Xanthocytophaga agilis: one gene and its partner. Each later gene encodes a partner of the first gene's protein in a complex. Links are inferred from orthologs where the notes say so. Each region holds a gene or a part of one and is shown in the gene's direction. Other genes may lie near its edges.

Region 1 (15,781 bases):
GTGTTTTTCCATTGTCTGCGTTCCATTTCTTCTTGGGTCGCCATTAGTTCTTCCATATTCTGACGCATCTCTTCTTCCTGACTACGCATAATCTCTGCCTGTTGTTTTGTTTCTTCCAATAGCTTTTGTGTTTTTGCATTTAGCTTGGCCGCAGATAAAGTAGACGCAATATTTTCTCCCAGCTTTTCAATAAAAGCTCTTTCATGCAACGTAATTTCCTGAAAAGAGGCTAGTTCAATGACTCCTTCTATAGCATCATTTACTTTCAATGGTACAATAAGCAGACAGGTAGGACGTGCTGTACCAAGGCCAGAAGAAATATGTATGTAGTCATTTGGAAGATCTGTCAGATAGATAGAATCACCTTCCTGGTAACATTGTCCAACCAAACCCTCTCCAATCAAAATCTGTTTGGTAAGATATTTTTTCCGGTTATACGCATAGCAGGCAGCTAGTTCCAGTACAGGCTCCTGGGTATCCTCTTTCTGCACAATAAATAAGCCTCCCTGATTGGCATTTATATACTTAACAAGATTAGAAATAATCAATGTAGATAATTCTTTGAAATCATTTGTACTACGTAGTATATCGGCAAACTTGGCCAATCCTTCTGTAGTCCAGTTTCTTTTCCTATCTTCCTCTGCTGCAAGCTGCAGTTTATCCCGCATAAATAATAAAGCATTGCCAAGAGCATCTTTTTCACTAACAGGAGTGAAAGATGTATTAAATTTCCCTTCACCAACTGCCAACGCAAAAGAAACTGCATTTCTAAGATTGTCTTTCAGCTGATTACCTGCCTGCACAATCACATTCATATCTCCTTTCACCTCTGCTATACTTTCTGCAATCTCGCCCTTTGCAAGACTCTGAATTTGGTAGGTAGTCTGCTCAATAGCACTGCTCGCTTTTTGAGAAGCATAATAGCCTATGATAATTGCCAGAACTACAATGATTGCACACAGGCTGGCAATGGTAGAGTTAGTAGCATTGATACTCTGGAGAATGTCAGCTACTTCTTTGCCTAGCTGTTCCTGCTGGTGTTGGCTCAGAATAGTCAGTTCACGTTCTATTTTTGAATAATAATTACTAATCTGAGGGACCAGGACGGCTAAACGAGCTGTACCAATCTGTTGTAGAGCTATACTTGTTGAATCCGTCATGTCCAGCTTTTGAAGCTGCAATGTAATAGAATTTTCCTCTTCCTGAGTAGTATGATATCCCTTTATCCAGGCAGAAATACTATCTACTTTAAGTTGTTCATCAGTAGGAAGTACAGGTTTTAATTGTACCAGTTTCGCCAATTCAGGATTTATCCGATCTTTCCATATCTGCTGGCGCTGATCCACATACTTTTGATCTTTTGTCAGGATAAATGTAAGCTGAGCCGTTGCCGCTGCTTCTATATTACTGAGTACATTGGCTGCACTTAAAGCAACAGGCAAACGCACTTCAATAGTCATCTGACTAACGTCTTCTGTCTTCTTGTTTTGCCTATAGACAAAACCTGCAAAAACAACAAAAACGGTCAGAAAGCTGGCACTCAAAGTGACAACTCTACCTTGTGTAGTGTGTATACTGAATTTTCTTAGTATATGAGTGAAATTCATGTACCTGATAAATAGCAGATTGGAAAAATAGGAATGGGAGTATTAGTGAATACAAAAGAAACAAAACCCAAACTCAAATATTTTTCTAATCTGCTGAAAATCAGTTATAAGTATCTTTTTCGCTCTTTTCATACAACTAGTATACTTTTCCAATAAAAAATACTAAGCAACTTGTATAATTCGCTGTTAGATAAAAAGCTTTATCTTCTTGTAGAATTGCTAATTAATTAATAAAACACTCTATATGAGTCAGTTACTCTCATGTGCTGAAAGAATATCTTAGAATATTTCTTAGTTGGTTTTACCTGTTAGTGACATGTAATTTCTTATTCATTTTGACAGGTTTTCCTTCTTGTCGCTGAATAGCTGGAATGGGAGGTACTATTTATATATATCACTTGGTATAGTCCATAAAAACGAAAGGTAGATCTCTGTAGTGAAATCTACCCTTCCGTAAAATTACTAATATAAACCCATTTAATCTCTCTTTCTGTTACCCATCTGATCCGTTTTGGGTTTCATTTTATTTATCTCAAACTCAACCCTTCTATTAATACTTCGATCGTCTTCAGTCTTTTCTTCTATCAATGGCTGACTACTTCCATAGCCAATGGCTTCTATTCGTCCAGGATCTATTTTCCCTTTGTCTACAATATATTTCTTAATCGAATCTGCTCGACGCTGTGATAGTTTCAGGTTATCGGACTGTTTTCCTTGTGAGTCTGTATGTCCGGAGATACGCAAGCTGAAATTTGGATGATCGGCCATAAACTTAACCAGCTTATTCAGGTCGTTATACATTTCAGGAATGATCTTGGCGCTTCCTGCTTCAAATTCCAGAGATGCAAAAGCCCATTTCTTCAAACTAATGGCAGGAGTTTCGATATAGATAGAGGTGTCTCCTACCAGTTTAAACTGTCGTTCTACCCGGAAAAAATCATCTCCTGTTACAATTACCAGGTATTCGTGATCCTGAATCAGATCAAAATCATAGCTACCATCGGGACGCAGATATTTGGGGGCAATTTCTATACTCTTGGTTAAATCGATAACCGATACAATACCTGTAAATGGATTCTTGGAAATAGAGTCTATTACAGCTCCCTGAAGATGCACAGTCGCTTTAGGCTGTGCTTCCATAGGTAATGGAAACGAATTAAGATCCAGATTCTGAATATCTGTTTCCTCAGAACGTGCATAATACAAATTCTTAGACTCCATATCTATTGTAAAATAGTATTCACTCCCTTTGCCATTTACCAAGGGCCCTACATTAACCGGTTCCTGCCACATACCTCTGGAATTATAGGTTTTATAGATATCAAAGCTGCCAAAGTTAGGGATATGTCCACCTTCAGAACTAAAGTACAGAACATTGTGATTGGGGTGATAAAACGGACTTACTTCATTTCTGCGGGTGTTGATAGTAGGTCCCATATTTTGGGCAGGTGCCCATGCTCCTCCCTTTAATCTATAGGTGAAGTACAAATCAGATCCGCCAAATCCACCTAATCTGTCAGAGGCGAAATAAAGAGTGTCCTCAGAACGGGATAAAGAAGGTTGAGAATCCCAGGAACGACTGTTTACTCTAGGCCCCAGATTTTGTATTTTACCCCAGGTGCTGTCAGGTTGTAGTTCTGCCATATAGATATCGCAATCTCCTAGACCCCCCGGAGCCTCACAACGGCAGAAGTACAGTTTTCTACCATTTCTGGTTAGTACAGCTGAGCCTTCATTGTAAGCAGTGTTTATATTATCAAGTGGTTGAGCTGGTTCCCAATAACCATCAACATTACGCGCATAATAAATATCCTCATTTTGCACTGTTACGTTTCTGATTCCCATCTTCTTAGTATTTCGTTTTGACGTAAAAAAGATGAATTTATTATCCGGACTTAATGTAGGCCCATAGTCGGCTTTAGGAGAATTAATCTCTATACCCATGTCTATCAGGACACCTACAGGAGGCAGCAAAGTATCTACAGATTTGCGGAACTCAACCAGTTCGTAATAATATTCCAGTGGGACATAATAATCTTTCTCAGTACTGGTAAGTGAGTCATAGTGCTGTTCAAGCACTTTAATATCTCCTCGGTGATGCTTTAATACAAGTCTGTATAAAAACTTAGCCTGACCTATATCTTTTGCTTGTTCAGACATACGTCCCAAACGCCAGACAAGGTACATATCCCGCAAGAAATTATCCATTCCAAAGTTCTGGACATATTCTTTCAATAAGGGATATGCTTTTTCCCATTCTTTATCTCTCTCCAGTTTTTCGATTTCGTCCAACTTTTTAGCATCATAATAGCGGAAGTTCGGACGCAAATCCTTAAATTGAAATGCTTCCATGGCAGCCGCCTGTTGCTCAGCTGTGGATGAATGACGTGGTCGCCTGATACCTCCTTCAACCTTTTTGTATTGACACATTGCAGGTATCACCATATAAAGCGATAGGATGCAAACGATATAATTAAGTAAATAAATCTTCCCTCGCATAGCTGGTTAAAATATTTATTAGGGCAGAAAACACGAAAGATAATTGTTTGTTACATAATAGTGGTGTTCTCAACATCGTAATCAACTGGCACATAGTTTTCCGAATGTAATATTAGATAAAAAAATGAAGAAACTGGTAAGTGAATCAGTCAATATGTCAGTTGTTTCTTTTTGATGCCATATTCGTAAGAATGGCGAGGTTTTTGGGCATATATAAAATCGCAGACAAAAATGCGACCGGACGATTAAAGTAATTAAAGATAATGTTATAGAAGTTAGAGTATTTTTTATTTTTTTCATCCCGGATTTTTTCATTCAAAACAGTAAATGTATTCAATGAGGTATAATAATAATCCTTATGAAAATTTGATAGTAGCCGACATTGCAGATGATGATGCAGTGGAGATGATTCCGCTATTATCTCCTGATGAAGACGAAGATTTTGAGAAATTTAAGGTTCCGGAACAACTTCCTATTCTTCCTGTTAAAAATACGGTTTTATTTCCAGGAGTAGTGATCCCGATTACAGTGGGAAGGCAGAAATCTATCAGGCTGGTGAAACGTGCTTATAAAGGCACCCGGGTAATAGGTGTTGTGGCTCAATCTAATTCCAATAAGGAAGAACCCACCTATGAAGATTTATACAAGACAGGTACTGTTGCACATATAATCAAAATGCTTGTATTACCTGATGGTAATACAACTATTATTATACAAGGTAAGCGGCGCTTTGAGATGGTGGAACCCATACAACAGGATCCTTATCTGACTGCAAAGATCAATCTGTTGCCTGATAATTTCCCTGCTACTACCAATAAGGAAGTGAAGGCTATGGTTAAGTCATTGAAAGAGGCTGCAGGAAAGATTCTTAACCTTCGACCTGAAATTCCAAGAGAAGCACAGATTGCCATTGAAAATATTGAAAGCCCTAGCTTTCTGACTAACTTTCTATCCTCTAATCTTGATGCCGAAGTATCTGATAAGCAAAAGATTCTGGAGGTAAGTGAAGGTATGCAACGGGCTGAGTTGCTTCTTCAGTTTATGCAGAAAGATATTCAGTTGCTGGAATTAAAACATGAAATACAAAGCAAAGTACATTCAGATCTTGACCAACAACAACGGGACTATTTTCTCCGTCAACAGATAAAGGTATTACAGGATGAACTTGGATACGACAGTACGGAAAAAGAAATTGAAGAACTAAGAGCCAAGGGATTAAAAAAGAAATGGCCTGCAGCTGTTGGTAAACACTTTGCTAAGGAACTGGATAAAATAACCCGCATTAATCCACAGGCAGCTGAGTATCCGGTTGCGATGAACTATGTAGAACTGCTGGTAGATCTTCCCTGGTCTGAATATACCAAGGATAGCTTCGATTTGGCCAAAGCCCGTAAAATACTGGATGCAGATCACTATGGACTGGATAAGATCAAAGATCGTATTATTGAATATCTGGCAGTATTGAAGCTAACTCAGAGTCTGCGCGGACCAATTCTGTGTCTGTATGGCCCTCCAGGGGTTGGAAAGACATCTTTAGGCCGTTCTATTGCCAAGGCACTTGGACGTCACTATGTCAGAATGTCATTAGGAGGAGTACATGATGAGGCTGAAATTCGTGGACATCGTAAGACCTATGTTGGAGCAATGCCTGGCAAAGTGATTCAAAATATCCGCAAAGGTAAATCAGATAATCCTGTATTTATTCTTGATGAGATAGATAAAGTAGGCTCTGACTTCAGAGGAGACCCTTCCTCTGCATTGCTGGAAGTATTGGATCCTGAGCAGAATTCTACATTTATGGATAACTATCTGGAGGTAGAATACGATTTATCCAAAGTATTATTCATTGCAACCGCCAATTCATTGGAAACTATTCAGCCTGCGTTGCGTGATAGAATGGAAATTATCGAACTGACAGGATATACACTGGAAGAAAAACTACAGATTGCCAAAAAACACCTGATTCCTAAGCAACGCAAAGAACATGGATTGTCTCCCAAGGATGTAACCTTTGATGACAAGGCTATTATCAAGATCATTGATGACTATACGCGTGAATCAGGGGTTCGTTCACTGGAAAGACAGATCGGAACCGTAATGCGTAAGGTTGCAAAATCTGTAGCAATGGAAGAAGCGTATGAGAAAAAGATCTCGTCTGCTTTTATTACAAAGGCTTTAGGAGCAGAAATATTTGATAAAGAAATTTATCAGGATAACAGTGTGGCAGGTGTAGTAACAGGTCTGGCCTGGACACAGGTAGGCGGAGAAATCTTGTTTGTAGAATCCAGCCTGAGCCGTGGACGCGGACGTTTGACTCTGTCAGGGCAATTGGGAGATGTGATGAAAGAATCTGCTTCTGCTGCATTATCCTATTTACGGGCTCATGCAGATACACTGCAACTTGATTATCGTATATTTGATCAGTTTGATCTGCATATTCACATTCCTGCAGGTGCAGTCCCTAAAGATGGCCCTTCTGCCGGAATCACGATGTTCACCTCACTAGCCTCTGTATACACTCAACGCAAAGTGAAAGACAAGTTGGCCATGACAGGTGAAATCACACTGCGAGGACGGGTATTGCCTGTAGGAGGTATTAAGGAAAAGATTCTTGCAGCGAAACGGGCAGGTATTGTAGAAATTATCATGAGTGAGAAAAATCGTAGAGATATTGAAGATATCAACCCAAAATATATCGAAGGATTAAAGATACATTATGTAAACACGGTAGATGAAGTGCTACAATATGCTTTATTGCCTGAGAAAGTAGCCAATGCAATTGATCTCTCAGTACATGATATAAAAGAAAAAGAAACTGTAAATCAGAATCAGAACGTTCTTACAGTCTAGGTCTGATTTGCTATGAATATCAGGTTCAGATATATTATCTGAACCTTTTTTATTTCTGAGTCGCCAGACATCAAAATACTGTTATTTTTGCTCAATAGACTATTCGTGTTATTCATGGTGAAATTTTATGGATGTATTCTGCTGGTTTTATACGCCTGTATTGGAAAAGCTCAATCTCTGGGAGGGCATAACGGATTTGCATTTCTGAGTCAACCTTCCAATGCAACAATAGCCTCTTCAGGTGGTATTAATATCAGCAATGCAGACTTCGATGTCAATCGCCAGTTTTCCAATCCTGCCTTATTAAATAAAGAGATGGATAAGCATTTATCTGTAAGCTATATCCCTTTTTTTGGGCAAATACATGCTTTCTCATCAGCCTATGCAGATCAATTTCGGGGAAAACGTTTTGGTGTGGGAATACACTACATGAACTATGGCACCATGGAAGAAACTGACGCTTCCGGTAATGTGACAGGTACTTTTCAAGCCAGCGACTATGCAGTTTCCTTATCTCATGCGCATACAGAAGGAGCCTATACGTTAGGGGTTACTGTAAAATTTTCAGGCTCTGCAATTGCCAATTACAGTAGCTATGGAGTTGCAATGGATTTGGGAGGAGTATGGAAACATCCCAAGAAAGACTGGACTATTGGTCTGGTTATAAAGAATGCCGGACTTACGCTAAAAAAATATACTCCAGAAGCCAGTCAGCAGGTGATGCCGTTTGATGTACAAATAGGCACTACCTTTAAACCAGAATTTATGCCTTTTCGATTTTTTATCACTGCCCACCATCTGCATCAACCGGATATTGCCTATAACGACCCAATACTAAATACTTCCCTGGATGCGAATGGAAATGTTGTTACCAAGAAGATAAGCTTTGCTGACAAAGTGGCACGGCATATCACTCTAGGCACAGAATTGGTGCTTGCTAAAGCTTTTTACATACGCTTGGGATATAACCATCTGGTGCATCAGGAAATGCGGTTGTTTGATGGTGCATTCAATGCCGGATTTTCGTTTGGCTTTCAACTGAAGCTAAAACCATTACATATAGGATATGCACGGTTTTATCAACAGGCCGCAGGAGGAGTTAGCTACATTACTTTAACAGCCAACCTCGGTGGATTAATTAAGAGAAAGGAAGTTAAGTAGGTAATTAAAATGCTCCATACAATGAAAAACATTCTTATTCGTCTTTTAGTTAACAGACGATATTCCTGATCAGGAACAGTTATATATAGTAAACTCATTTTTAATTCTTAATTGAATGAATTATCTCACTCCCAGACAAATAGTTGCTGAACTAGACAAATATATTGTAGGGCAACATGATGCAAAACGGAATGTAGCGATTGCTTTACGTAACCGTTGGCGGCGAATGAATGCTCCGGAATCAATTCAACAAGATATCATCCCTAATAATATTCTGATGATAGGTGCCACCGGTGTAGGAAAGACAGAAATTGCCCGACGCCTGGCTAAGGTAGCAGATGCTCCATTTACAAAAGTAGAAGCCTCTAAATTTACGGAAGTAGGCTATGTAGGCCGGGACGTGGAAAGTATGGTGCGTGATCTGGTTGAACAATCAGTACAGATGGTGAAGGCACGAAAAAAAGAAGATGTAAAGGGCCGGGCTTCTCAAATGGTTGAGGACATTATTCTGGATGCACTGATTCCTCCGATGAAACAGCCTTCTTTTGGATTCTCAGGCAATACCAATGATGAACCCAAATCTGATCATGAGCTAAACGAAAGAACCCGTCAGAATTTTCGGGATAAGTTACAACGTGGAGAACTGGATGACCGTAAGATCGAGATTGATGTACAGCAAGCCGGAGCTCAAATTGGTATGGTGGGACCTGGCATGGATGACATGACAATGATGAATCTGCAAGAGATGTTGTCAGGCATGATGCCTAAAAAAGCAAAAAAACGAAAAGTCACTATTGCAGAAGCGAGAAAGATTTTACTGGAAGAAGAATCTGCCAAGTTGATTGATATGGATGAAGTAAAGGAAGAAGCTATCCGGAAAGCAGAGAATGTAGGTATTATATTTATTGATGAAATAGATAAGATTGCATCTTCCAGTCGGGGTAGCGGTGGACCGGATGTAAGCCGTGAGGGTGTGCAGCGAGATCTGCTCCCTATTGTAGAGGGGAGTGCGGTCAACACCAAGTACGGATTAATCAATACTGACCATATTTTATTTATTGCTGCAGGAGCCTTTCATGTCTCCAAGCCTTCAGATCTGATTCCTGAGTTACAAGGTCGGTTCCCAATTCGGGTAGAATTACAAAGCTTAACCAAAGATGATTTCTACCATATTCTAAAAGAGCCTAAAAATGCATTGACCAAACAGTACGAGGCAATGTTGGCAGCAGAAAGTGTTGAACTCACGTTTCAGGATGATGCATTGATGCAAATCGCAGAAATTGCATTTCGTATCAACTCAGAAGTTGAGAATATTGGCGCGAGACGTCTGCATACAGTAATGAGTCACTTACTAAACGAATTCCTTTTTGACATACCAGATGTAATTGGAGCTAATGCAAAGATTGTGGTAAATGCACAATTAGTGGATGAAAGGCTTTCCGGTCTGGTGAAAAACAGAGACTTAAGTCAGTATATTTTATAATGTAGCTTTGCATAAGAACTGGACAGATGTACTATTCAGTTAGCATATTGATAAATTTTGCCGATATAACTAACTGACATCTGAAAAAACGCATAAGCTCTTTTGCTAAAAGTACTTATTGATTTAATACACAAATTTTATCATACAAAAGCCTCTCTTATTCAGGAGAGGCTTTTGTATTTTCGGGATTTTGTACACTTTCACCAAATAGTGTAAAGGCTTAAAACAATGCCAGGTTACATATAAGAAAAATGTATTTTACCCTGTGTTTATCTACTATAGAATACCCTTACTATCATTTCTTTACGAATGTCTCACTTGTAGGATTTCCCCCTAAATGTTATCAAACTCCAGTGCCGTATCCTGTAATTTTGCCCATGCTATTTTATAGGCTTATTGTTATTATGAATACATTGACATGGAACAGGTAAAGGATAATTCTACTAAGAAGTCGGATAAAGGGCTTTCGCATTATATCCGTTATTACTTCAATTTGAACTATAACACTATTCAGGGAAAGCTGACAATCGGTTTTCTTTCGTTGGGCAGTGTTGCAATTATATTGGTGATACTTACTAACCTGCAATGGCGTTCCGCTATTCAGCAAAGCAAGTATGCACTCACTGTAGCGACAGATGCTCATAGGTACTCTTCCAAATTACAATCTTCCAGTAAAGGACTTGTCATTGCCTGGCAGCAAAAGAATATTTTTCAGGAAACGATTGATGAGGCAGAAGTGCAACAACTGCAACAATCTGCTGTTGCATCCAGAGATAGTCTAATCAATCTTTCCAATAAGTGCTTAAAAGCTGAAGAGAAAAGTTTGCTTGTTCAGATTTCAAATGAATACAATCAATTACAGGTTGCACTGAAACAACCTGTAGATAGTGCTGCAGCCCAAAAGATGTATAGCGAAACTGTTCAGCCATCTGTAAATGCATTGGTTGCCTCAGTTAGAAGAAACGAAGAAATACAGTCCAGAGAGATTGAACGTGCACAAACAGAAATAGGTTGGGTAGAGAGTCGTCTACGCTGGTTGGTTCCAGTATATGTAATCCTGTCGTTTGTGCTTGCCTACTTTATTGGTTTCTTCATGATTGTGGGTGTACTCACCCGTATTCGTTCATTAAAAGAATATCTTCGTGAACTAAGTAAAGGAAATTTGCCTGAAGAAATTCCCGCATCTCAGGATGAACTGAATACTATTATTAAAGAACTCAATATATTGTCTGGTAATCTTCGTGAGATCAAAGAATTTGCCCTCTATGTCGGAAAAGGAGACTTTGACAATAATATCAGCGTCTTTGATGACGAAGGAGACTTGGGGACTTCTCTCTCCCAAATGCGTGAAGGATTGAAAAAAGTATCTGCAGAAGAGAAAAAACGTTTTTGGGCCAACGAAGGCTTTGCTCATTTCGGAGATATTCTACGTAGTAGTAATGATCTGAATATCTTATCAGATAAGATCATCCAACAGATGGTTAAATATATGAACGCTAACCAAGGCGGTCTATTCATTATTGAAAATGAAGATACTCCTAATCCTTATCTACAACTCAAATCCTGTTATGCTTATAACCGTAAGAAATTTCAGGAGAAAGAAATACTGCCAGGTCAGGGTTTGATTGGCCAGGTATGGTTGGAAGGAATGACCACATATCTAAGAGATATTCCGGATCATTATCTCCGCATTACCTCAGGACTTGGAGATTCTAACCCAAAATACTTGTTATTAATTCCACTGAAAGTAGAAAGCAAAATAGAAGGAGTCATTGAAATTGCGTCTTTTCACGATTTTCAGCCACATGAGATTCAGTTTGCGGAAAAGGTAGCGGAGAGTATTGCTTCCACGTTCTCAAATGCCAGAGTAGTAGATCGTACGAATCGCCTGTTGGTACAGAGTCAGCAAATGACGGAAGCAATGAAATCACAGGAGGAAGAAATGCGTCAGAATCTCGAAGAACTGGCTGCTACCCAGGAGGAAGTGCAAAGAATCTTGAAAGAAGTGCAGGAAAAAGAAGCATTTATGAGCGATCTGATCTCTTCTACAAATGATTCTATCCTCACAATTGATCATGACTATAAAGTAATTGTTTGCAACAAACAGATTCAGGATACATACAAGCCATATGGCATACATGTTGAAAAAGGGTTCCCAATTCTGGATGTATTTACAGATGAGCAAAAACCCGTCTACAGAGGATATTATCAACGAGCATTAGGAGGGGAATTCTTTGAAGTAATAGAGAAATATGAACTGAACAAAGTTATCCAGCATTTTTCACTTACATATAGCCCTATCCGCAATGACGAAGGACAAATTGTAGCTGCAGCTATTTTTGGAAAAGACATTACTGAAATGGTTGTAGCCAAACAACAAGCTGAAAGATTATTGGAAGAGGCTCAGAGTCAGACGGAAGAACTCAAAGCACAAGAGGAAGAGTTGCGCCAGAATATGGAAGAACTAGAGGCAACCCAGGAGGAGATGCGTCTGGTAATGACTCAAGTGCAGGAGAAAGAACGGTATATGTCTACTATTCTGGATGTATCCAAAGATATGATTGTTACTATCGATAAAAATCTGAAGGTGATTAGTAGCAATGCTGCATTGAAAGCAAATTACAAACACATGGGATTTGAGGTTGACAAAGGATTTGATATCACAACTCTGCTTGCACCCGAAGAACAACCGAAACACAAAGCTATTTATGCCCGTGCCTTTGCAGGTGAAACAGTAGAACTTCATGAGCACTATCAGTTTCAGGATATGGATAGGTATATTAACTTTACCTTCACTCCTATTCAAAATGAACACAGTGAAGTTATTTCTATTGCCATATTTGCTCAGGATGTAACAGAAATTACAAAAGCCAAAAATGCAGCTAGCGAACAAGCAGAAATGCTTCAGGCTCAAGAAGAAGTATTACGTCAGAGTATGGAAGAGCTTTCTGGTAATCAGGAAGAGATGGCTAAGCAACTTCAAAAAATCAATGATCAGAAGACGTATTACAACGATATTATTGAAGGGCTTCCAGACAGCTTGCTAACCATTGATCAGGATTTCAAAATTGTGCTGGCTAATAGTGCCTTTAAGGAAAAATTTGGAAAATACGGTTTCCCTGTAGAAGCAGGTTCAGACCTTCTGGAGATGGCAAGACAAAAAGGAGAAGAAGAGGAGAGAAGGTTTAAAGCGCCATATCTCAAAGCATTTGGCGGTGAAAAAGTGGATGTTCCACACCGCCATCATTTTGATCTGGACTTCCAGGTATCATTTAATCCGTTAAAAGATGCTACAGGCAATATCATTGGTGTAAGTTTGATTGCTCATGATATTACCAACCGATTGAAACTGCAACAACAAACAGAACAATTGTTGAAAGAAAGCCAGGAACAAACAGAAGAGCTTAATTCACAAAGAGAAGAATTACACCGGATCTTAAAAGACGTACAAGAGAAGGAAGCCTTCATGAATGATCTGGTTGATGCAACAAACGACTCTATCCTTACTGTAGATCGGGAGTATAAGGTTGTTCTGGCTAATGAACTTATAAAGAAAACATACAGAGCAGCAGGTATAGAAGTTGGAAAAGGATTTGACATCCTCAGCATCTTTAATGAGAAACAAAAATCTGTTTACAAGAAATACTATGACCGTGCATTGAATGGCGAGTTCTTTGAGATCGTGGAGAAATTCGAACAAGAGAACGGCAAAGAACAATATTTTGTGCAAACGTATAGCCCATTACGAGATGATGGAGGCAATGTTGTTGCTGCGGCTGTTTTTGCTAAAGAAGTAACTGAAACCATCATAGCCAAACAACAGGCCGAAAGGTTATTGGAAGAAGCACAAAGCCAAGCAGAAGAACTCAAAGCTCAGGAAGAGGAATTACGTCAGAATATGGAAGAGCTTTCGGCAACACAGGAGGAAATGCATAGGATGCTTATGGAAGTACAGGAAAAAGAAAGATGTCTAACCAATATCATTGATGTGAGTACTGATTCCATTGCAATTATTGATGGGTATTACAAAATACTTTTTTTCAATAAAGTATTTGCAACTAAGTTTGAGGAGATGGGCATAAAGATGGAAAAAGGTTTTGACATCCTAGGATTCTTGAACAATGCAGAAGAAAAAGCCAGATATGAAAGAGCTTTCTCAGGTGAACAGTTTGAAGAATATATTGAAATGGTAATTCAAGGTAATCCAATCCATTTGATTATCAATTATGTACCGGTCTGTAATGCCCAAGGTACTATAACCGCTATTGCCGTATATTCCAAAGATGTCACTGAAAAGTTGCAGAATGATAAAAAATTTGGAGAGCTTATACAGGATAAAGAAATACAATTGCAACAGATTGAAGAATTAAAAGCCAAACTGGCACTATACGAAAAGACAGAAACCAAAGCCTGAGTAAGGTTCGGTAATTGTTAAAAATCCAGGTCCTCGCTGTTATTTACACGAGGACTTTTTACTTTTGCCCCTTCAACCTAAAAATCAGAAACAGTTATATGCTAGAGGTTAATCAGATATATACACATGACTTTTCTTTTTCACAGAAAGATGTAGAAGCCTTTGCTACAGTTACAGGTGATACCAATCCTTTACACCTGGATGCAGAATTTGCTGCAAAAACCATATTTCGTAAACCTATCATTCATGGCTTTTTGGGAGGAAGTGTATTCTCTAAAGTATTGGGGACTCAATTTCCAGGAGAGGGAAGCATCTATCTAAAACAATCTATGGAGTTTGTACAACCGATGCTAGTAGGAGTTGTCTATCAGGCTGTGTTTACTGTATTGGAAATCCTTCCTAAATCATCCGCCAGAATTGAGACAAAGATCATCGAAGTGGAAACACAGAAAGTAGTAACTACTGGTGAAGCCATTGTAATGAATCGCCAGTTGATTCCAAAGATTTGATTACATGCGATTGATGCTTTAACCTCCAATCGCAAGCATAGAGAGAGTACTTCCGGAAAATTTCTTCTTCTTCTTGCTCAGAGCCTGCCGTAATTTTTCTTCCATTATGTCAGGCTCATTCAGATGCTCATGAACAGGAATAGAAGTATTATCACTTAGACATCCGTAAATATTTCCATAGCTATCTACCCGAAGCCGATTGCAATCATTACAGAAAGGATCTGATTCATTGGATATAATGCCAAACTGGTACCCATTTGCTAATTCCCAGTATTTAGCAGTAGCAGAGGGATCTCTTGGTAAAGTTACAAAAGATGTATGTGCAGCAATTACATCCAGAATATCCTGTTCTGAGAAAAAGTATTCTTCAAAGTTACCATACAGATGTCCCATTTGCATAAGCTCCAGAAAGCGAATACGGATATTGTATCTTTGTGCAAAATTAAGTAGAGGTATGATCTGATTTTCGTTTAGCCCCTTCATCACTACACAGTTAATCTTTACCTCCAATCCCAGTTCTACAGCTCGTATTATACCTTCCAGAATTTTTTGGATATTACGTCTCCGGCTCATCTGAAAAAAAGGTTCCGGTTCTATCGCATCCAGAGAAATATTCAGAGAGGTAAGACCAGCTTCAGCATACTGCTCAATTTTGTGACTAAGCAGATATCCATTAGTGGTCATTTTTATAGCAGAGATACCAATTCCCCGGATCCCTTTCAGTAGTGGAACCAAGTCACGGTATAAGGTAGGTTCTCCTCCTGTTAGCCGGAGAGTCTCCAGGCCAAGTATTTCATGTAACGAACGGATTACTTCAATAAACTCATCAACAGAAAGGGCTTTTTGTGTAATAAGCTCATTTGAAGAAAGAATATCCTGCTTCTGAAAGCGGTTCTGGTCAGATTCATCCACACAATAGACACATCCCAGATTACAGGTATTGGTCAGACTTACCCGCAGGGTCTTGAATGCTCTCCCATAAATATCTGTAATTTCAATCATAGGCGTTCTTTCTGGTATGAAATAACGAAGTTACATTTTTTTTGCATTTCTTTATATTCTACTTTGATAAGTACAGTGACTTTTATGTTAAAACTACTTTATTACTATAACTGGTTCCTGCTGGTTGCCTGTTTTATTATACTCTTTAACTTTTGTCGGATGGATGTTCAACAAAAAGGCAATACTGTATTTATGAGTATAATGATAGGGGCAACAATATACTATGCGCTATTGCAGTTTTTTGTGATAAATCTCC
Region 2 (15,744 bases), 160 kb from region 1 along the record:
AGAAAGGTTGTATTTAAGGTAGTTTGGGCATTTGCAGTCCGTTCTCCTTTAGGTTTTAGATCAAGTATAACAGAAAAAGAAAATTGAAGTAAGGATAGGAAAGCATACTGTAAGAAGTTTAAAAGCTTCCAAAGTCTTTCTCTTGGCTCTATCAAACTGTGTACTCTTTCAGTTTGCTCCAGTCAATGATATGATAGTTTTTATAAACCTTCCGCAATTCATCTCTGACTTCCATAAGGGCAAACCCCAGCAGATTACTGCCCCGCCAGGTAGTCGGGTCCAGTGCCTTTGCATTGTCTTCGGCCAGACCTATGCCCCAGATTGTATCCAATGGACTAGCCTCTACCAGAATCTGATTGCCTGTAGATAACAGATAGTCACGCATATCTTTGTTTTGGGTAAACTTGTAATAGTTGCCATTGAGGACAATGGAATATTTGGCTTTGTCCCAGATGCTTTGATCAAAGTTTTTTACTTTCTGTCCTAAGGCTTTCATTTCCTTTGGGTCTGTTGATTGCATAATTCTGCTCTCTGTTTCAGCGTCCTCAAAGAGTCTGGCTTTTTCAGCCATCATATATTGTTCCGCACAGGTGTATTCGCCTTCATCAACCTCAAAGTAAGATGGTTGCCACTGTCCCAGACAAAACTTATCCAGTGCGTCAGGATTAGGTTTCCAAAAGAAAAGATAGGAGAGTGGGGCTGATTTGACCTGCTCGATCAGTTTCTCTCTTGAATACTGCATCTCACCATTTTTGTGCCATAGTTGTACAGTCCCACATTCAAAATCCTCAATGTCTTCAAAGTCATAATCAGGGTTGTAATATTCCCTCCAGAATACCGGATGCGGAAACATCTCTTCATACTGTCGTCGTTGCTCTTCTGATAAGTTTTCCTTCCAATCCCCCAAATTAAATTTATATCCTTCCCCATAACCCATTCGCCAGCCAATGCTGTATTGTGAGATATGAGGATACATAATCCATATAGGAGGCATAGGACTATCTAGTGTAAACGATGGAGTCATAGGTGGTTTAGTTTATAGACGGTGAACTTTAATATTGTATAGAGTTTTTCAAATTGTACTTAATTTTTGAATGGGAAAACGTAGTTTGAGCAGGTTAGGTTTTGCGCAGCAATAGATAAAGTAATTTATTTTTTGTTTTCCCCAAAGCAACACTCCTCTGTTTCCCTGAAAAAATCTCTCCCTTTTGTCTTCCTTAAGTAAATCTCTCTTTGCTGTCCTTCTGAAAGAAACTCGTGGCAAGACCGGCGGCATTTGGTTTCTGAATATTTTTTTTCACTCATATACCAAGCATGGCTCTATTTGTCACGAGTTTCTTTCAGAAGGACAAAGAAGGGAGTGATTCTTTTATGAGACATGATTCAAAAGGACAAAAAGTATCGTCCTCCCATCAAGGCAGAGAGTGTTTTTTTCATCTGAAAAATACTGAAATACTTGCTGTTTTTACCACTTGGTTTTGTATCTTTCCTATACATTCAGCGAGCCGCCTTTCCCTTACAGATTTACCAACCTAATTTCGTACCACTATGCGTGTACCTTTACTCCTTTTGGCAGGTATGGTAGTGGCGATAAGCTCTGCACAATCGCCATTTAAGCTTATGGGCGATGCGGCTCCAATGGATGGAGGCTGCATACAACTTACTCCGGATGTTCCGTATTCTGAAGGACTCGCATACAGTACACAGAAGCTGAATCTGAATACCTACTTTGAGATTCAGTTTGATATTTATCTAGGTACTAAAGAAGAAGGGGCAGACGGAATTACCTTTGTGGTACACAATGACCCCAATCAGTATCAGGCCTTTGGCACCTGGGGTGAGTGTATGGGATATGGTCGCTGGAGCAAAGACTATGTAGCCGGAAATTATATTTCGCCCTCTGTCGCTGTTGAGTTTGATACCTATTACAATGCCCGCCAGAACGACCCTTACTGTGATCATGCCGCCTATCTGGAAAATGGTACCAACTTTCATACCCAGTACTGGAACAACAATACGGACAATTATAACCTGGAAGACGGCAAACTCCATGACTTCAGGTTTCGGTGGAATCCGGAGAAACAACTGATCACTGTTTTTCTGGATGGACATATAGTCTATTCTGGCAAGAAAGATCTGATTCACGAAGTATTTAAAGGGGCTACTCAGGTAATATGGGGCTTTACAGCTTCTACAGGCCGGGCCAGTAACCTGCAGTATTTCTGTCTGAAGCAGATTGCCGTCTATAAGATTCCTTCCAGGGCAGTAAAACCTGTGAAACCAGCCATTCCAAACCTGACACTCCAAACTGCCCCCAAAATGGATCATAACCAAGCTGCTATATCTGAGGTCACATCTGTACAAACACCCAGGTTAGACCAAGTGCCTTTGTTGCGATAGTTGAAACACAGTTTTCCAGACGCTTCGGACAGATCAGACCCTTCTAAAAAACATTTTATAAAGGGGATGAGCATTGCAATTTTTTAAATATCTGATAAACAGCACCTTATTTTATTTAAAAATTTCCAAACTAACTTTCATGGTCAGACTGAATACACAATACCTGTAGTACTTGTTTTGTAATTACCTATTAATCAACCAGATAATCTAATTCCTGTATTACCTCCCTTTATAAAATGTTTTTTAGAAGGGTCTGATCTGTCTGAAGCGTCTGGAAAATGGAGATTTGCTATTGGCATTTTTTAAGTGCAGGTAAGATAATGAAGCAGATACCTGAACCTTGATTGCCAATAATGCTGAATCAGATAAAAAAAGATACTATTTTTGAGACTCATTTTATCTGTTCAACTACAAACGCTGTTAGCAGCAAGGGATTTCTCAATTTACATGCAACTTTCCGGTCAACAGTATCAGATTCAAGGGCTTAATGTACTTGATATCTGCCAGCAATTTGGAACACCTCTCTATGTCTATGATGCGGATGTGATTATTCGCCAGATCAATAACCTTAAAAGCGCTTTCAATACCGTTCCTTTGCGGATTAAGTTTGCATGTAAGGCACTGACCAATATTTCTGTGTTGAAGCTGATGCAGACACAAGGCATTGGCATTGATGCCGTATCTGTAGCAGAAGCTCGGCAGGCGTTACTGGCTGGGTTCAAGCCTAAAGATATTACCTTCACCTCCAACGGAGTAGATTTCTCAGAAATACAGGAGGCGGTAGAATTGGGTGTCTCAATCAATGTAGATAATCTGCCTACACTGGAACTGTTTGGAAAGATCTTTGGAAATACTGTTCCCTGCTGTATCCGGCTAAAGCCCAATATCCGTGCAGGTGGCAATGCTAAAATCCAAGTAGGGCACGAACACTCAAAGTTTGGTATTCCATTGGCACAACTGCCGGATGTACATACCCTGGTTACCAAATATAACATTGTTATCAATGGTCTGCATATTCATACCGGATCAGATATTCTGGACCCGGAAGCCTTTATTCAGGGAGCTAATGTACTTTTTACAGTAGCAAAAGAGTTTCCAGACCTTGCCTTTATTGATTTTGGTGGTGGATTTAAAGTCGGGTACAAAAAGGGTGACAAAACTACCAACATGCCAGACCTAGGTGAAAAACTTTCAGCTGCCTTCAAAGAGTTCTGCAAAGACTATGGTCGTGAACTGGAAATGTGGTTTGAACCTGGTAAATATCTGGTAAGTGAGTGTGGCGTGTTGTTTGTAAAGGCTAATCAGGTAAAACAGACACCGAGCATCACCTTTGTACAGGTCAATTCAGGCTTAAACCATCTGATTCGTCCAATGATGTATGATGCCTATCATGAAATTGTGAACGTATCTAACCCTGCTGGTGAACTAAAAACCTATGATGTAGTAGGATATATCTGTGAGACAGACACATTAGGCTCTGATCGCCAGTTGAACGAAGTCCGTGCGGATGATGTGCTGGCGCTATTGAATGCCGGAGCCTATGGCTTTACCATGAGTAGCCAGTACAATGCCCGTTTTCGTCCGGCAGAAGTATTAGTCTACAAAGGAGAAGCCCGTCTGATCCGTGAACGTGAGACAATGGAAGATATTCTGCGTAATCAGATTTTACTAGACTTTTAATCATTTTTCAACTACCTGTGATGTCAGAGATGTCATCTGTTATTATATTGTACCGTCCGGTTGCTCAAAAAGAGTTAGATCTTATTGAGCAATCTGGTTGGACAAAGTTCCCTCCCAGGCTCCCTGAGCAGCCCATTTTTTATCCGGTACTAAACCTGGAATATGCCCGTCAGATTACAGTAGACTGGAATGTTCCTGCCTATGGCAATGGCTATGTCACTCAGTTTGCAGTAGATGCTGCGTATCTCAAAAAATTTCCTGTACAGAATGTAGGAGGCAAAGGCTATGATGAACTATGGATTCCTGCCGAAGAACTGCAAGAATTTAACCAGCACATTGTAGGAAAAATTGAGGTAGTCGAGCAGTATTTTCAATCTTAAGGTTTTTCCTCAAAAAACATTTTCTGGGTTCATTTACATTAACCATGAAAATGTTGCTGGTAACATGTTATATAGGGTCAATAGTATGAAAAAATAGGTAAAAACGTCATATGTAAGGAAAGGTGTGCCACTGAAATAATAAGTTTCTCCTTTGGAAGTAATTTTACTACAAAATAAATGGGGAACACCGAAAACCCGGTTCTAATAGAGTAGGTAACACAAATCTTGCTTTACAGTATGTTTGCTCTGTTTTCAGTTTTATTCTTAATCTATGTAGGTATTATTATTCTAGCCATTGTATCCTGGTGGAGGTTATTTGAAAAAGCTGGAAAACCGGGCTGGGCTTCTATAGTACCTATTTATGGTTTTATTGTTCAGCTTGAAATAGTTGGGAAACCTGCCTGGTGGACGTTATTACTCTTTGTTCCTATTGTTAACATAGTAATTCTGATCTGGACGTTAAATCTATTGTGCAAAAGCTTTGGAAAAGACGAAGGCTATACTGTTGGTATGCTCTTTTTAGGGTTTATATTCCTGCCAATGCTGGCTTTTGGTAATGCTGAATACCTTGGCCCTGCAGGAGACCCCGATTACCAATTTGCCAGAAATACCTATGGCACAGTTCCTATTCCTGTAAATAAAGATCTTTACAATAGTAATAATTAAACGTGCATAAATTTTCTGCAAGTATCCCTTTACTCATTTCAGGTAAAGGGATTTTGTTTTTAGAAAGATACCATCTTCCCTTGTTTGCATCCTTCTCTATCTGAACTTTTTCTTTTCTGCAAATATTATTTAAACTTGAACGTCAATAGTATCACAATGGAGTATAACATACTCTGTTGCATTACTCAATTCTGATTAAATAATATATGATGGAAAAGATTCATGCAACTACCGTTGTTGCTGTATTACATAATGGTCAGGTTGCCATTGGGGCAGATGGCCAGGCTACCATGGGAAATACCGTTGCCAAAAGCAACGTCCGTAAGATCCGTAAACTGATGGATGGCAAAGTGTTGGCAGGCTTTGCTGGTTCTACTGCTGATGCCTTTGCCTTACTAGAGCGATTTGAAGAAAAACTGAATGCCTACGGTGGGAATTTTAAGCGAGCTGCTATAGAACTGGCAAAAGACTGGCGTACAGACCGTTTCTTGCGACGGTTGGAAGCAATGCTGATTGCGGCTACTAACGAAGAAATCCTAATCATCTCCGGAACAGGTGATGTGTTGGAGCCAGATAATGGTATTGCGGCCATTGGTTCAGGAAGTATGTATGCACAATCTGCAGCTATTGCGTTGAAGAAACATGCACCACAACTGACAGCCGAACAAATGGTGACAGAGAGCCTTCATATTGCAGCGGATATCTGTATTTATACCAATCATAATCTGGTGGTAGAGAAGCTTTAACAGATTACAGATATAAAACAAAAGAGCCTGTTCTGAAACAGGCTCTTTTGTTTTACAAAAATGAGTTTCTGATTATACCAACATACGCATAGGATCTTCCAGAAGTCCTTTTAATGTTTGCAGGAATGCTGCTCCTGTTGCTCCATCTACTACACGGTGATCGCAAGACAGAGTCAGTTTCATAATTCCGGAAACTTTGATCTCTCCATTTACTACAACAGGTGTTTGTTTGATTCCACCTACTGCCAGAATACAAGAGTTTGGAGGGTTGATAATGGCAGTGAATTCTTCAATACCAAACATACCCAGGTTCGAAATAGAGAAAGTGCTTCCTTCCATTTCCTGAGGTTGCAGTTTTTTATCTTTCGCTTTTCCTCCCAGTTCTTTTGCATCCGCTGAGATTTGAGATAGAGATTTGATATCTGCGTTTTTGATAACAGGCACCAGCAATCCATCGGGTACAGCAACAGCCATACCAATGCTCACATGGTGATTGTAACGAATTTTGTCACCTAGCCAGGATGCATTGATCGCTGCATGCTGACGCAATGCCATTGCTGTAGCTTTGATCACGATATCATTGAATGACAACTTAACCGGTGAGTACTGATTCATTGCTTCACGGGCAGTAGTTGCCTTATCCATATTCACTTCAATAGTCAGATAGAAGTGAGGTGCACTGTACATACTTTCTGCCAGACGACGTGCAATAACTTTACGCATCTGAGATACAGGCACATCTTCGTAACTTTCCTGACCTGTTACTACCGGCGCTTTAGCAGGAGCTTTTTCTGCTGCTGGCTGAGACGCAGGAGTAGTAGAAGGAGTAGAAGTTGGTTGTGCAGAAGGAGTGAATGTTTCGACATCGCGTTTTACGATACGTCCATTCTCACCACTTCCTTTCACTTGTTGTATGTTAACACCTTTTTCTTCTGCAATTTTCTTTGCCAGAGGAGAAATCTTAACACGTTCGTCAGAATCAGAAACAGAGTTAGCTGGCTGCTTGGCAGGTTCTGTTGCAGAGGCAGTATTGTTGCTAGTTGTTGCTGCCTGGGGTGTAGAGGCAGTAGCGGTTGCTCCTCCACCTAACAATGCCTGATAGTCAGCGCCTTTTTCACCAATAATTACTAGTGGAGCTTTGGCGGCTACAGCATCTCCTTCTTTGGCACCTATATACAATAATATACCAGCTTCCGGAGATTCAAAATCCATCGTAGCTTTGTCTGTCTCGATTTCAGCCAGCAAATCACCAGATTTTACTGTGTCACCTACTTGTTTATGCCATTTTACGATGGTTCCCTCAGTCATGGTATCCGTCATCTGAGGCATTGGAACCAATGTCGCTTTTACATTAGCAGCTGGAGTAGCCGCTACTGGTGCAGGAGCTGGCTTGCTTTCTTCTGCTTTTGGTTCAGCAGCCGGAGGAGGTGTTGCTACAGATCCACCTGTTTTTCCATCCAGCAATGCTTTGAAGTCTTCACCCGGTTTTCCTACAACGGCGATAATACCATCGATAGGAACGTTTTTTTGATCGGTAATATATAAGATTGTACCTTCATTGTAGGACTCCAGCTCCATAGTAGCTTTGTCGGTTTCTACTTCGGCCAGAACGTCGCCGGTTTTGACCGTATCACCTACTTTTTTCAGCCAACCAGCAATGACACCTTCGGTCATGGTGTCACTCATCTTGGGCATACGTATTGCTTCAGCCATTTTTTCTCAGTACGAAAGAATTAAAATTGAAAATCAGTAGAACTCATTAGGACACCAAATATACAGGTGTATTTATAAATAGGCAAAAGGCAGCACAGAAAAGGCATTTTTTTTTACACAGGTAATTGAAATGCTTCCTGTTTTAAGAAACCCTTTCTGAAGGATTTAGTTTCATTATTCAGTGTATTTGAGTTAATAAGAGATTTGGCAAAGTAGAATTGTTGTCCTTGCCTATGGTTGGAAAGTGGAAAATGGACGTTTATACAGGCTTGTTGCCTCATTCTGCAAAAACACTATCCCAAAGGTTACCACTAACCTTTGGGATACTACTATCTTTTGCATAGTAAAGGCAGATAGCTTTGTAGCAACAATTCTAACCATTTAAAATCGACTACAATGCAATTTAACGAAGCAATAAACTGGCGTTATGCTGCCAAAAAAATGAATGGGCAGCCTGTACCACAAGCAAAAATAGACGCCATACTAGAAGCTATTCGATTATCGGCATCTTCTGCTGGTCTTCAACCGTATGAGGTTGTAGTGATTGCTGATCCAGCTTTAAAAGCAAAGATTTACGAGCAGTCATGTCCGCAACCTCAGATACAGGAAGGGTCACACTTGCTGGTTTTCGCTTCACAATTATCTGTAAGCGAAGAGGATATTCGTACCTATATGGAACGCATTGCTCGTACCCGCAATATTCCTGTTGACTCATTGAACGGGTTTTCCGACTCTATCAAAAACGGGCTGCTTTCTATGCCACCGGAAATAATCAAAAACTGGGCGTCCCGTCAGGCATACATTGCTTTGGGATTTGGATTGGTAGCTGCTGCTGTTGAAGAAGTAGACTCCTGCGCTATGGAGGGTTTCAACTCTGTTGCCCTTGATGAATTATTAGGCCTTAAAGAAAAAAACCTTGGTAGTGTTGTATTGCTGACATTAGGTTATCGGGATGAAGAGAAAGATTTTCTGGCAGGTGCAGCAAAAGTACGGAAAGATCGTGCTGAGCTTTTTACAGAACTTGTAGCCTGAGATTAAATAAATTAATATAACAGAAGTCATCCTACAGTCTGGCTAGGCTAGATTTACGACAAGTTTTACTCCTATCTTGTCCTATATCTTTTCTGGAAATGGCGGTTTTAAAAAGAGAGCGCTGGTTCGAACGTCCGTTCGGACCTAATTTGAAAGCAACGTCCGTTGCGTTGGGACAAATTGATACTTGTTTAGGTTTGGGTTAGCACCCAAACAGAGTTTTACCGACCAACGCAGCGGACGCTGCTCTCAAAATGGACACAAGCGGACGCTTGCGCCAGGAACTTTCTTTGTTTCCAGAAAAGTTATGGGACAGGATAAGGTCTTATGCCTGCAATCAATTCACAATAAAATCTGATTTGTGCCTGTTTCTATGCAATCAGCAATTTTGCGGTGAATTCCGATCAGATTTTATTTTTGCGGTGAATTATGCGCAACAGAAAAAAATGATCGGAATTCCGTTCAAAATAAAATGTGGTTGAAATTATGTTCAAAAGCAAAAATGTGGTGAACAGTATGCAATCTCTTCATAAAATAACGGACCAGCTTTGCATCCTCTGAAAAACTTTTGCATAGAATAATGCATATGCAAGAGATCTGCTTGAATAAAAGCTCATCCTTACATTTGGGGTGACTTCTGTTACAAATGATACCGCACCTGTACTTTTATATCTGTACGTTGAGGTCCATTGATCTGATCAAGTCCTGACCCCATTGTATCCTGATTGACAAGTGAGGTTCGTGCTACCCGAAACCATACCGAACAACGTGGAGTCACATCATAATTAAGGAGTAGATAATACCGTGCTCCCCGAAGATAATACATAGGAACAGAGAAACTGTTCAACACATCTTTTTCAAAGGCATACTGCCGGTTGTCATAATCTTCTGTATCAAACAAGGCAAAGCGGGTACTAATCTGCCAGCGACGTAGTTTGAGAGTAAGGTCTTCCATGATAGCATATCCGGTTGTCAGTGTACTTTGTTTAAAAGAACTGAACTGGACACGAGTTCGCAGAAAAAGATAGTCATTAGCCTGGAAGTCTATGTTAAATAAGTATTGTTTACGAATAGTCTCTGTGATAAAATTGATGGGAGAATCCTGATCAGGTTCGTTTCGTTGTTTATGTTCTTCTCTATATTGTGTGTATAACAGGAGTTTTTTAGTTGGCTGCCAGGCTAGACGAAGCAAATAATCGAAGCCTTCGGATGGTCCATCAACCCTATATTTTAGCCAGGAAAAACGGTAGCTATCATAATATGCTGTAAGAGTAATCCGTCGGGTGGGGTTGAATTTTACTCCCCAGTAAATACCACTTTCATTGATGTTGCGTGTATTTTCGCCAAAGGCCCCTCCATAAAACGTATGGAAGTTCCGATCATAGTGTCTGATCAGTAGGGAGGTGGATAAACGAGGTGATAAACTACCTATAATACCTGATACAACTCCAAGGCCGCCACTCGATGAACGAGCTGCTTCTCCAAAAAGGTTAAAGTTTTGCCATACATAACTATAGTGTAGTCCTATGCCTGTATTGTTTTTTCCGGAAAACTCGAACTGATTATATCTTCGGGGGATTTTCTGTATAGGCGTATCATACTGTGTATAGATAAATGTGCCTCCCATTTCAAACCTTCCTGCTGCACTTTTATACGTAATATCCCCTCCTGAAGTTTGTTCTAGTACAGTGGCTCTGGTTGCTAACTCATGAGGCGTGCGATGATAGCCGGCAAGTAAAAGAGAGGAAATATAGCTATCTGTCAATGAATCACTATCATTTACATTTGCATCTCTATGTATATGAGAATAGAAGCCTGTTACTTCAAATTTACCTAACACATAGGTAGCAGCACCTCCTCGCAGAAAGCCAGTTTCCATAACAGATGTGTAGGGACGAATACCGACCTGGCTCCGTCGTATGGTTTCAACTGTAGAAGCGCCTTTTCCAACTGAAAAACCTGCTGACAGGAGTAAACCCTGTCCAATCTGCAACTGATAATCGCCAATCGCAATTTTTTTCCAGTGCCGTTTATTTTCCAGCAGCAAGTGCCAGGAGAAAAAATCAGCCCCATACTGATAGCGTGATGGTTGCCAGACTATTTGCTCACCCGCATCTTTTTCCATAGTAAAGCCCAAACTGAAATCGCCTGGATGGTTAATGCGATAACGTGCATACCAATGACCAGCAGAGCCTGTATATCGTTGTGTTAGCGACCCATCACGGGCTGTGTCTGGAGGTAGGAATCCTTTTTTCTTTTCCAGTGTCTGGTCATAGCGTAGCAACAGTGTATTACTACGTTCTGTCAGTATTCGTTTCCACAATGAACGGTTATCGGATGCATTGCCATTATCGTAAACAGTTACAAAGGGTAATAATTTTTGTATAGTCGGTATATCAAAACCAGGTATAGCCTGCAGTTCATAGATAGAAAGTAGCCTGCCATTGGTTTTACGATAGTCAACGAAAGAATTTATCTGCGCTTCTGATAGTATATAAAGCGAACCTAATAGGTCACGAGTGGCTATATTCAGATCCAATGGATGTGTATAGAGTTGCAAAAGAGATTCATAGAGATCATCAAAATTGGCGTCTTCTTTTTGGGTAGCCAATAATTGCTGTGCAAAATCATCCAAGTCTATCTCTTTTCGGGCGGGTTGTTGTGCTTTTACTATATCTACCCAACTACAAAAAATCACCAGGAATATCAGCACCTGAATAAGTCTTTTAGCTTTTAGTAGATTCATTAGTAGTTTTCTTTTTTGGAAGACGAACACTGAGAGACAAATTATGAGATAATCCTAAGGTAGAGTGTGTCTGAAAGGCATAATCCAATTGTAACTTCTTAGGGCTAAAGCCAATACCAAAGGAATAAAGCTGTGGACGAGTGGCAATGCCTGTACGTAAACGCAGGTTTTTTACAATCTCATATTCTAGTCCAGTTCTGAAGGTGCCCGGAAAGTTAATGTCCTTTTCCAACTCTACAGTCCAGACGAGCTTAGTATGAGGCTTGTATGCCAAACCTACCTTCATGACAGTAGGAATACGTTCATTAGTTGAAACGTCTAATTTACTTTGGGATACATTATATATATGGACACCCGCTGAAAGCTGTGGTAATAACTGGACCACTGTGCCTATTTCAAACAACACAGTCTGTTTCTTGCCTACCTCCTGCATTCCAGTTTGGAGGTAGTTTACCCGTAAACCCATACTGATATTCTTCCAGAGATATCCATAAGAGATTCCTGCTGTTGTTTCATTATACAGCTCATCACCAAGGCGACTAAGAGTCGCACCCAGTACACCCTTTGATAAAGGATGCACATATCCGACAGCCATTGTTTGAAATCCAGACATACCATACCGAATGTTATAGTTTGCCAGTAGATGAGAATACTCTGTATAAGCAAGCCCTCCGGGATTGTTCCATACAGACCAGGGATCTGAAAAAGTAACAGAACAATTGGCAAGCCCCCATACACGAGCTCCTGCGGGGTTAGGCTCTCCGCTTGCGAAAACGGTCTGGATACTAACTATTACTAGAAGAGAAGAAAAAAATAATAATCTTTTCAAGCGTAAAAAATGTGAGGTGTAACATATAAAAAGTGTGTAAAATTATCAATGGTGGGGATCCCGTGAATAGTAAAATAGACTGAAAGACGTGCATTGTAATATTTTAAGCATAAATAATACAGCATACCATACTTTGTTTTTTTCTGAAGTAAATCAGTGGCTAAGATTTATTTTTTTGATTTTGGGAGAGGGAGAATTCCTATACTTTGTTATATCTCGTTACGTATGTAAGAATGCCGCCAAACAAAGAAGATATATTGCCTGGAAAGTAACTTACTTAGTAGACTAATAAAAGAATAAATGGCATATTCTCTTAAATAATGATTTTCTTACAGTATTTCCATCCTAAGAAGCTTGCTCTATGCTATAGGCCACAATGGCTTATTGGCCTGGTTTTGGCTTTTTTATGTGGAATGCAAACAGGATTTTCACAGATAAGTGAATTGAGCTTCAGGAACTTATCTACAAAACAGGGGCTGTCAAACAAAGATGTACATGCCATCCTGCAGGATAGTAAAGGCTTTATCTGGTTTGCCACTAAAGATGGCCTCAATATTTATAATGGATATACCATTCAGGTTATTCAGAATAATCCTAAAGATAATGAGAGTCTACCCAGCAATGATGTTCGTGCATTGGCTGAAGACAATGAAGGTTACATATGGGTTGGTACCTATGATAACGGGCTGATTCGTCTCAATCCACAGACCCGTAAAGGAGTCATTTACTCAACGGCAACTGATAAGGCGCTGACTTCCAATACAATATTCGACATCCATAAAGACAGGAACGGCAATATCTGGATTGCAACATTTGGTGGAGGGCTGGTGAAATTTGATGTAAAAACGCAAAAATTAGCTTCCTATCAGAGTGACCCTGGCAATGTCAACGGGCTCAAAAGTAGCAATATCATTACTATACATGAAGATAAGCATGGAGACCTCTGGTTAGGTACTTTTGGAGGTGGTCTTTGTAAGTTTGAAGTACAAAAGCAGAAATTCTCTACCTATTTAAATCAGGAAAACACAGATATCTATGCAATAGAAGAAGATCGTGAAGGATATCTCTGGTTAGGAACATATGGTAAAGGCCTGGCACGTTTTGATAAACAAACAGGTAAGGTACAGTACTTTTCGACCCAAACAGTAAAAGGATTGGGCAGTGATTTCATACGGGCAATCAAAGAAGACAATATGGGCATTCTTTGGATTGGCACAGAAAAAGGAGGAGGTTTAAGTTCTTTTGATCCGGTTAGAAACAAATTCAATACCTATAAACAAAATCCTATCCAGTCTGCCAGCCTTAGTGGAAATGACATTAATACACTATTACTGGATAAATTAGGCATCTTATGGATAGGGACAGAAGGTACAGGTGTAGATCAATTTGATACACAGAATGCAGTATTTAAGTCGTATATAAGTGGTGCAGGTACTACACCTAAATTTACAGATGGCGCTATTACCGCAATTTATGAAGACAAAGCACAACTAGTATGGATTGGTGGCACCTTTGCAGATGGCCTGGCTGTATATGCTTATGACAGACTTCAGGATGTGTATACCTGCTATAAATTGCCAGTTACCAATGAGTTGATGGGTTTTGATTATACAATTACTGCCATTGCTGAAGATGATATTGGAAATATATGGATAGGAACAGCAGAAAATGGACTGTATCGGTATAATAAACATCTAAAAACATTCCGTTCTTTTACTTCAAGCAATAGCCAGTTAAGTAGTAATGGGGTTGAAGTTTTATATAAGGACAGAAAAGGTATTGTATGGGTTGGTACATATGAAGGAGGGCTTTGCAAGTTTGATCCCTATCATGAGACCATTCATACCTATACACATGATCCTAAAAATCCTGCATCTATCGCTGGGAATACAATCAAGGTAATCTACGATGATGAGAAAGGAAAGCTGTGGTTAGGTACCAAACAAAATGGGTTGTCGGTCTTTACTATCGCAAAAAACACCTTTACCAATTATCAGGCACAGAAAAACTCCTTGAAAAGTTTGCCTGGTAATTCGATTCGGGCTATTACGGAAAGTAATGGTCAGATATGGATTGGGACAGATGCCGGAATCTGTCAGTTTAATTCCCAGAGTAATACCTTTAAGCGTATAAATGCCCAGAATGGCTTACCGGAAAACAATGTCTGTAGTATGCTTTCGGATAAAAATGGAGATCTATGGATAAGTACTTTCTCCAAAGGTCTGGTACGATTTAATCCTAAAACAAATAAGTTCCGATACTTTACTACAGAGGAAGGCTTGTATAGTAATGAATTTCAACAATGGGCAGCACACAAAAATTATGATGGAGAACTATTTTTCGGGGGGAGCAGGCATTTCATTAGCTTCAATCCAGATAAGGTATTTGAAAATCCATATGTAGCACCTATTTATCTTACCTCATTTACATTATTTGATAAGAAAAAAGAGTTTGCTAAACCTTTATATGACCTGTCTGTTATTGATCTTGACTACAAGGACAACTTTTTCGAATTTGAGTTTGCTTCGCTAAATTATCTGAATCCGGAGAAAAATAGCTACGCCTTTATGATGGAAGGAGTAGATAAAGACTGGAAGAATGTAGGCAACAGACGCTTGGCCTCTTATACCAATCTGGACCCTGGTTCTTATACATTCAAAGTAAAAGCTGCCGATAAATACAATCAGTGGAATAATACTTGGGCTTCTATTCATGTTGTCATTCATCCTGCGTGGTACCAAACCTGGTGGGCACGTATTTCAGGTATAGCCTTAGTACTGGGATCTATTCTGGTATATTATAGAAACAGAATTCGTTTCTTTCAAAGACAAAAGCAGATTCTGGAAGATCTGGTACAACAAAGAACTGCGGAACTTGTCCAAAAGAATGCAGAAATTGAAAGCCAGAAGAATAATATTGAAGAGAAAAATATCAAACTTACAGAGGCGAAAGAGTTGATTGAACAGATTAACGAAGAGCTGAGAGCTATAAATAATGATCTTGAATATAGAGTAGAACAACGTACCCATCAGCTTAAGGTTGCCAATGAAAGTCTCTTAAAGAGCAATCAGGAACTGGATATGTTTATTTATCGTGCTTCGCATGATATCAAAGGGCCATTGGCGAGTCTATCCGGGTTATGCAAGGTTGCAGGAATGGATGTTGAAGATCCTAAGGCAAAAGATTACTTCTCCTTGCTTGATAAGACATGTGACAAAGCCAATCATACTCTGGTGCGAATCCTGAAAATGTATGATATCCGGAATGCTGAAATATATAATGAACCTGTGAGCCTGGTGAAGACGATAGAACGTCTGGTATCGGACATCAAAGCCAGATCAGCCTATGCCAATACACAATTTGAGCTGATTACTACGGCAGATTGGCAGGTAGTATCTGACAAATCGCTATTGTCAATCGTTTTACATAATCTGATTGAAAATGCCTTTCAATATCAACAAGATCCGAATAATCCGTATGTAAAAGTGTACCTGGAAGAGGTAGATGATACCATTCAGATACAAATACATGATAATGGAATGGGTATTCTGG

The links.
Region 2: the proteins of hslU (region 1) and hslV are in contact, whole or in part, in a solved structure (PDB 1G4A), measured with the Escherichia coli proteins. The link is inferred for Xanthocytophaga agilis from one-to-one orthologs.

What each region holds. Positions count from the first base shown.
Region 1 is NZ_JASJOU010000010.1:82,220-98,000, reverse strand. What follows is about bases 7,576-10,416. They hold hslU (ATP-dependent protease ATPase subunit HslU), read left to right. Parts: upstream 7,576-8,232; coding sequence 8,233-9,600; downstream 9,601-10,416. Other genes in these bases: QNI22_RS25115 (PAS domain-containing protein), read left to right, coding at 10,019-10,416; porQ (type IX secretion system protein PorQ), read left to right, coding at 7,576-8,117. In the rest of the region: QNI22_RS25140 (GAF domain-containing protein), read right to left, coding at 1-1,607; QNI22_RS25135 (OmpA family protein), read right to left, coding at 2,085-4,052; lon (endopeptidase La), read left to right, coding at 4,443-6,956; more of porQ, read left to right, coding at 7,071-7,575; more of QNI22_RS25115, read left to right, coding at 10,417-14,014; QNI22_RS25110 (MaoC family dehydratase), read left to right, coding at 14,113-14,523; QNI22_RS25105 (GTP 3',8-cyclase MoaA), read right to left, coding at 14,542-15,525. UniProt on the Escherichia coli protein: ATPase subunit of a proteasome-like degradation complex; this subunit has chaperone activity. The binding of ATP and its subsequent hydrolysis by HslU are essential for unfolding of protein substrates subsequently hydrolyzed by HslV.
Region 2 is NZ_JASJOU010000010.1:237,885-253,628, reverse strand. The notes cover bases 4,299-7,102. They hold hslV (ATP-dependent protease subunit HslV), read left to right. Parts: upstream 4,299-5,332; coding sequence 5,333-5,872; downstream 5,873-7,102. Other genes in these bases: QNI22_RS25780 (pyruvate dehydrogenase complex dihydrolipoamide acetyltransferase), read right to left, coding at 5,945-7,102; QNI22_RS25790 (DUF5684 domain-containing protein), read left to right, coding at 4,698-5,126; QNI22_RS25795 (hypothetical protein), read left to right, coding at 4,299-4,460. In the rest of the region: QNI22_RS25810 (NADAR family protein), read right to left, coding at 152-1,024; QNI22_RS25805 (L-type lectin-domain containing protein), read left to right, coding at 1,549-2,400; lysA (diaminopimelate decarboxylase), read left to right, coding at 2,848-4,080; more of QNI22_RS25795, read left to right, coding at 4,110-4,298; more of QNI22_RS25780, read right to left, coding at 7,103-7,585; QNI22_RS25775 (NAD(P)H-dependent oxidoreductase), read left to right, coding at 7,982-8,617; QNI22_RS25770 (ComEA family DNA-binding protein), read right to left, coding at 9,258-11,363; QNI22_RS25765 (PorV/PorQ family protein), read right to left, coding at 11,344-12,192; QNI22_RS25760 (two-component regulator propeller domain-containing protein), read left to right, coding at 12,513-15,744. UniProt on the Escherichia coli protein: Protease subunit of a proteasome-like degradation complex believed to be a general protein degrading machinery. The complex has been shown to be involved in the specific degradation of heat shock induced transcription factors such as RpoH and SulA.